Regions from separate parts of the Streptomyces sp. RKAG293 genome, predicted to be linked through region 2. Evidence: riboswitches for the same ligand, from Rfam matches in the RefSeq annotation. Region 2 holds a riboswitch; the other holds the start of a gene.
What was found. A riboswitch is a leader RNA that binds a small molecule or an ion and turns the genes downstream of it on or off. The one in region 2 is predicted to bind S-adenosylmethionine.
Positions count from the first base shown of each region.

Region 1 (3,397 bases), 1.4 Mb from region 2:
GAGCTGGTACGGCATCCTGCTCGTCGGTGGCGGCAACGACCTCTGGGCGACGCACTTCCACCTGTCGCTCAACCAGATCACCTGGGTCGTGCGCATCGGGTTCTTCGTGCTCCCGGTGCTCGTGTTCGTCGCGACGAAGCGGATCTGCCTCGGCCTCCAGCGCCGCGACCGCGACAAGGTCCTGCACGGTCGCGAGACCGGCCTGATCAAGCGGCTGCCGCACGGTGAGTTCATCGAGGTGCACGAGCAGCTCTCCGCGGAGGCGCTGCACACGCTCACCGCGCACGACCAGCCGAAGCCGCTCGAAACCGGCCCCGAGGTCGACGAGAACGGCGTGGAACGCAAGATCGGCCCGATCACGAAGCTGCGCACCAAGCTGTCGCACGGCTTCTACGGCGAGGCCAGCCAGATCCCCAAGCCGACCCCCGAGGAGCACGCGGAGATCACCAGTGGCCACGGCCACCACTGATCGCCCGCTGATCCCTCACGCCGGCTGACGGCAACCTCGAAGGGCCCCGTCCATGACATGGACGGGGCCCTTCGCCGTGCCCGGCCACCGATAGGCTGGGCCCGCAGTATCGACCCGACCACCAGGAGTGTGGACCATGAGCGTTGTGACCCCGGCAGGCGGCGACAGCTCGGCGAACCCCTCATGGCCGGGCGTACTGAACCAGCTGCTGCGCGGCCATGACCTGACGGCCGACGACACCGCCTGGGCGATGGACCAGATCATGACCGGCGAGGCGACCGACGTCCAGATCGCCGGCTTCGCCATCGCGCTGCGCTCCAAGGGCGAGACCGTCGACGAGATGTCGGGCCTGGTCCGGGCGATGTACGCGCACGCCAACCTCATCGAGGTGCCGGGCCGGACGGTGGACATCGTCGGCACCGGCGGCGACCTCGCCAGGACGGTGAACATCTCCACCATGTCGGCGATCGTCGTGGCGGGCACCGGCGCCAAGGTCGTCAAGCACGGCAACCGCGCCGCGTCGTCGCAGAGCGGCTCGTCGGACGTGCTGGAGCGGCTCGGGGTCAATCTGGAGCTCACCCCGAAGCGGGTCGTGGAGGTCGCCGAGGAGGCGGGCATCACGTTCTGCTTCGCGGTGAAGTTCCACCCGGCGCTGCGGTACGCGGCGAAGGCCCGCAGGGAGCTCGGCGCCCAGACCACGTTCAACTTCCTCGGCCCGCTCACCAACCCGGCCCGGGTACGCGCCCAGGCCACCGGGGTCGCCGACGCCCGGATGGCGCCGATCATGGCCGGTGTGCTGGCCGAGCGGGGCTCCTCCGCGCTGGTCTTCCGCGGCGACGACGGGCTGGACGAGCTGACCACCACCGCGACCTCCCAGGTGTGGGTGGTCCGGGACGGCAAGGTCGACCAGGTCGCCTTCGACCCCCGTGACGTCGGGATCCCGCTGGTCCCCGTCGAGGCCCTGCGCGGCGCCGACGCCGCCTACAACGCCGAGGTGGCCCGCCGGCTGCTGGCGGGCGAGCGCGGCCCGGTCCGCGACGCGGTCCTCCTCAACTCGGCCGCCGCCCTGGTCGCCCTCGACCCCGGATCCGCCACCCTGGAGGTCCAGATCGCCGAGGGCATCAACCGCGCCGCCGAGGCCATCGACTCGGGCGCGGCCAGAATCGCACTGGAACGCTGGGTAGCGGCGAGCAACGCGTAACGCCCTTCCGGCGGATCATGAAGGGTTCTTTCCCGGCCTTCGGCCGGAGGGAGCCCCGCCGAGGCTTCCCCCGCCTTCGGCCGGGGAGAACCCCTGCAGCAGACGGCGCCTGGACCGCCCACGGCCCGCCGGACAGGCCCCAGCACCCGTCCGGTGGGTCACTCCCCGCTCCGCCGGACAGGCCCCCAGCGCCCGTCCGGTGGGTCACTCCCCGCTCCCCGCTCCGCTGGGCAGGCTCCGAGCACCCGCTCGCCGGGTCGCCTCCCGCTCCCCGGTCCGGGGGTCTCCGCGCCCCCGGACCGGGACGGTGCCTGCCCGTCCTGACGGCGGGCTTCCCCGCTCCCGGACCGGGACGAGGCCTGCTCGTCCTGACGGCGCGCTTCCCTCCGGCCCGTCCGGAGGACCGTCCGCATCGCGGAATGCCGCTTGCCGTCGGCAGGACAGCTGGCATACTTCTCGTCAGGTCACGAGTGACAGCGATTTGGCCCTGGCTTGCTGTCCGGCAACCCTCCGTCCGTGGCGGGGTGCCCCAGGTGATGACCGGGCCGTAGGCGAGGTGTCTACGGCAAGCGCGGGCCCCTTCGCGATGCTTCCGGGGTCCAGGTCCCTGAGGAGCTCCGTCATGTCCGTGCACCCCGTTTCCACCTGCACCCCCGGTTCCGTGGCCACCGCTCCCCTCGAGGTGCTCGGCCGTGACGTCCGGGTCCCGCTGGTGACCGGCGGCGAGGTCACCTACGCCGCCCTGGACTACGCGGCCAGCGCGCCCGCCCTGCAGCGGGTCTGGGACGACGTCGCCGCGTACGCGCCCTACTACGGCAGCGTGCACCGCGGGGCCGGGTACCTGTCGCAGCTCTCCACCGACCTGTTCGAGCAGAGCCGGGCGACGGTGGCCGACTTCCTGGGCTGCCGGGAGGGCGACCAGGTGGTCTTCACCCGCTCGACCACCGACTCGCTGAACCTGCTGGCCTCGGTGCTCCCGGCCGGCACCCAGGTCTTCGTCTTCGAGACCGAGCACCACGCGTCGCTGCTGCCGTGGCGGGACGCGCGGGTCACCTACCTGACCGCGCCCCGCACCCCGGAGCAGGCCGTCGCCTCGCTGGAGTCGTCGCTCGCGCGGCGCGACCCCGATGCGCCCGCGCTGGTGTGCGTGACCGGCGCCTCGAACGTCACCGGTGAGCTGTGGCCGGTCCGCGAGCTGGCCGACGCGGCGCACGCGCACGGTGCCCGCATCGTGCTGGACGCCGCGCAGCTCGCCCCGCACCACCCGGTGGACATCGCGGAGCTGGACGTGGACTGGGTGGCGTTCTCCGGGCACAAGCTCTACGCACCGTTCGGCTCCGGCGTGCTGGCCGGCCGGGCGGACTGGCTGCAGGAGGCCGAGCCGTACCTGGCGGGCGGCGGCGCGAGCCGCAAGGTCGCGCGGCGCGCCGACGGCGGGGTGGACGTCGAGTGGCACACCACCGCGGCCCGGCACGAGGCCGGATCGCCGAACGTCATCGGCGTGTACTCGATCGCCTCGGCCTGCCGGGCGCTGACCGAGGCGGGCTTCGACTCGCTCGTGGAGCGGGAGCAGGGCCTGGTCACCCGGGTCCGCGCGGGACTGGCAGAGGTGCCGCAGGTCAGGGTGCTGTCGCTGTTCGGCGACGACGCGCCCCGGGTCGGCGTCATCTCGTTCGTCGTGGACGGCTGGAACAGCTCGCACTTCGCCGCCGCGCTGTCCGCCGAGT
Region 1 is NZ_JAJOZB010000001.1:2,840,076-2,843,472, reverse strand. Features, by position in the region: gene LNW72_RS12575 (cytochrome bc complex cytochrome b subunit) at 1-469, shown strand, start outside; gene trpD (anthranilate phosphoribosyltransferase) at 606-1,670, shown strand; SAM riboswitch class IV at 2,133-2,248, shown strand; gene LNW72_RS12565 (aminotransferase class V-fold PLP-dependent enzyme) at 2,293-3,397, shown strand, end outside.
Region 1: another riboswitch for S-adenosylmethionine. It lies ahead of LNW72_RS12565 (aminotransferase class V-fold PLP-dependent enzyme); the one in region 2 lies ahead of thrC (threonine synthase).

Region 2 (3,397 bases):
TAGTCCTGCACGAGGACGGTGGCGCCCTCCGCGGCCTCCTCGGCGAGCGCGTCCGCGAAGGCGGCGTTGTACGTCTCGTAGGAGGCCCAGTCCTGCCGGAAGTCCTCGTCGAAGAGGGGTTCCAGGTGGGTCTGGAAGAGCAGGTGGTGGACGAACCACAGCACGGAGTTGGCGATGGAGTTGTAGGCGGCGGCGAAGACGTCCGGCTCGATGCCGAGCATGCGCGTCTGCGCGTCGCCCTCGCCGCGGCGGACCGCTTCGCGGTCGCCCTCGCTCATGGCGGCGCACACCCAGACGGCGCCGGCGTCGGGGCCGATCGCGCTGAGGCCGGAGACCAGCCCGCCGCCGCCGCGCTTGGCGGTCAGCGTGCCGTTCTCTCCGAGGGTGTACGAGACGGGCCCGCGGTTGGAGGCGACGAGGATCGGGGCTGCGCGGTGAGCGACCATGCCGCCAGCCTAGCCACGTGTCCTGCGACGCAAACGTGGTGGCGGCTTCGCCGCGGGGGTGGATGCGGGGCCGGGCCCTCCGGGAGGGGGCATCGGCGGTTCAGCCCGTGCGGCGTGCCTCGCGGTGGGTCGTGTATTCGGGGATGGTGATCATCGGGGGGCGTTCCTCGGCCGCCACCTGGTGGGTGCGGGGGGCGAAGCCGCCGTCCGGGCCCCGGTCGAACTGGGTGAGGACCGGGCGGACGAGCTGGCCGCGGGCGAGGCGGACCTGGGCGGTGCGGTAGATCGTCGCGGCCATGCGGCCGAGGGCCTGGCCGTCCTGGTGGCGGTGGTGGCGGACACCGACGTCCACCTGGGCCAGCGCGTCGAGGCCGACGGTGTTCAGGGCGTCGATGAGCATGCCGAGCTCGACGCCGTAGCCGACCGGGAAGGGCAGCCTCTCCAGCAGGGAGCGGCGGGCCGCGTACTCGCCGCCGAGGGGCTGGACGAAGCCCGCGAGGAGGGGCCAGTGGAGGTTGAGCAGGGGGCGGGCGACAAGCTCGGTGACGCGGCCGCCGCCGGCCGGCACGATCGTGTCGCCGGTCTCCAGCGGGCGGTCGTACATCGCCTTGACCAGCTGGACGCCGGGCTCGGTCAGGAGGGGCCGATGATTCCGTAGACGAAGCGGGCGTCGAAGTCGCGCAGGTCGGCGTCGATGAAGCAGACGATCTCGCCGCTCGTCACCAGCAGTGACCGCCACAGCACCTCGCCCTTGCCGGGCACCGCGGGCAGGTCGGGGAGTATCTCGTCGCGGTGCACGACCCGGGCTCCGGCGCGCGCCGAGACCTCCGCCGTACGGTCCGTGGAGCCTGAATCGAGCACGATCAGCTCGTCCACCAGGGGCACGGGACCGCTCATGAGCTCGTCGCGGATGGTGCGGACGATCGCACCGACCGTGGCCTCCTCGTCGAGGGCGGGCAGCACCACGCTCACCGTGCCCCGGTCGCCCGCGGAACGCTTGGCCGCGAGCAGCCGGTCGAGGGGCCGGTCGGCGGCGGACCAGGACCGTCGATCGAGCCAGCGCTCCACCTCTTGCAGCACGTGCCTGACTCCCTGATGTGTGTGTCGGGGGCGGAATCCACCCCGTGTGGGGACCCGCGTGACCCATCTCGCGGTTCGGACGACTATCTCAAGTGTCCGGCTCGTCGGTTACAGTCTTGAACAACGCGAGTGACCACCGCATGCCGGGGGTCACCACGGAAAACAAATGCCCGGGTGAGAGCCCGGTGCCACAGCGCTCATCCAGAGGGACTGAGGGAACGGCCCGCAGAAGTCCCGGCAACCCTCCCGCCACATCTCGTCGTCGACGACGCGAGGCCAGGTGGGGAAGGTGCCAATTCCGTCTCGTGGCGATCGTCGCCGCGGGGAAGATGAGGAGAAAGGGCCTCGCCGTCATGGCTGTGCAGACCATCGACAACACCACTGAAGCCACCCCGGACACCGGACCCGCTTTCGGACCCGCCGTAGCGCTCTCCTGCCGCGAGTGCGGAGAACGCGTTCCGCTCGGTCCGGTCTTCGCGTGCCAGGAGTGTTTCGGGCCGCTCGAAGTGGCCTACGACCTCCCCACCGGTGACCCGGAAGCGCTGCGCAAGCAGATCGAGTCCGGCCCGGCGAACATCTGGCGCTACGCGCCGCTGCTGCCCGTTCCGGCGGACGTGGTCGACAAGCCCAATCTGAACCCGGGCTGGACCAAGCTCGTCAAGGCCGACAACCTGGCCCGCGAGCTGGGCGTCACCGGCGGCCTGTACGTCAAGGACGACTCCGGCAACCCGACGCACTCCTTCAAGGACCGCGTCGTCGCCATCGCCCTGGAGGCCGCCCGCACCTTCGGCCTCACGACGCTCTCCTGCTCCTCCACGGGCAACCTGGCGGGTGCCGTCGGCGCCGCCGCCGCCCGTGCCGGGTTCCGCTCCTGTGTGTTCATCCCGCACGACCTGGAGGCCGGCAAGGTCGTCATGGCCGCGGTGTACGGCGGCGAGCTGGTCGGCATCGAGGGCAACTACGACGATGTGAACCGGTTCTGCTCCGAACTGATCGGCGACCCGATCGGCGAGGACTGGGGCTTCGTCAACGTCAATCTGCGTCCGTACTACGGCGAGGGCTCCAAGACCCTGGCGTACGAGATCTGCGAGCAGCTCGGCTGGCGGCTGCCGGACCAGATCGTCATCCCCATCGCGTCCGGATCGCAGCTCACGAAGATCGACAAGGGCCTGCAGGAGCTGATCAAGCTCGGGCTGGTCGAGGAGAAGCCCTACAAGATCTACGGTGCGCAGGCCGAGGGCTGCTCCCCGGTCTCCGCGGCCTTCAAGGCCGGCCTCGATGTGGTGCGCCCGGTGAAGCCGGACACCATCGCCAAGTCGCTGGCGATCGGCAACCCGGCCGACGGCCCGTACGTGCTCGACATCGCCCGCCGCACCGGCGGAGCGGTCGAGGACGTCACCGACGAGCAGTGTGTGGCCGCGATCAAGCTGCTGGCCAGGACCGAGGGGATCTTCGCCGAGACCGCGGGCGGGGTGACGGTCGGTGTGCTGCAGAAGCTCATCGAGACCGGTCAGCTCGACCCGGCCCTGGAGACCGTCGTCCTCAACACCGGTGACGGCCTGAAGACCCTCGACGCGGTCGCTCCGACCACCGGCCCGACCGCCGTCATCCGCCCGACCCTTGCCGCGTTCCGAGAGGCTGGCCTCGCATGAGTGCTTCTGTTCGTATTCCGACCATTCTCCGCACCTATACCGGCGGCCAGTCGGAAGTCCCGGCCGAGGGTTCGACGCTCTCCGAGATCCTTGAGTCGCTGGAGAAGAACCACACGGGTATTTCGGCGCGCGTTCTCGACGACACGGGCAAGCTGCGTCGCTTTGTGAACGTCTATGTGAATGACGACGACGTGCGCTTTTCCGAAGGTCTGCAGACCT
Region 2 is NZ_JAJOZB010000001.1:4,226,170-4,229,566, reverse strand. Features, by position in the region: gene LNW72_RS18550 (trehalose-6-phosphate synthase) at 1-446, opposite strand, end outside; partial or broken gene LNW72_RS18545 (glucosyl-3-phosphoglycerate synthase) at 547-1,526, opposite strand; SAM riboswitch class I at 1,721-1,862, shown strand; gene thrC (threonine synthase) at 1,880-3,178, shown strand; gene LNW72_RS18535 (ubiquitin-like small modifier protein 1) at 3,175-3,397, shown strand, end outside.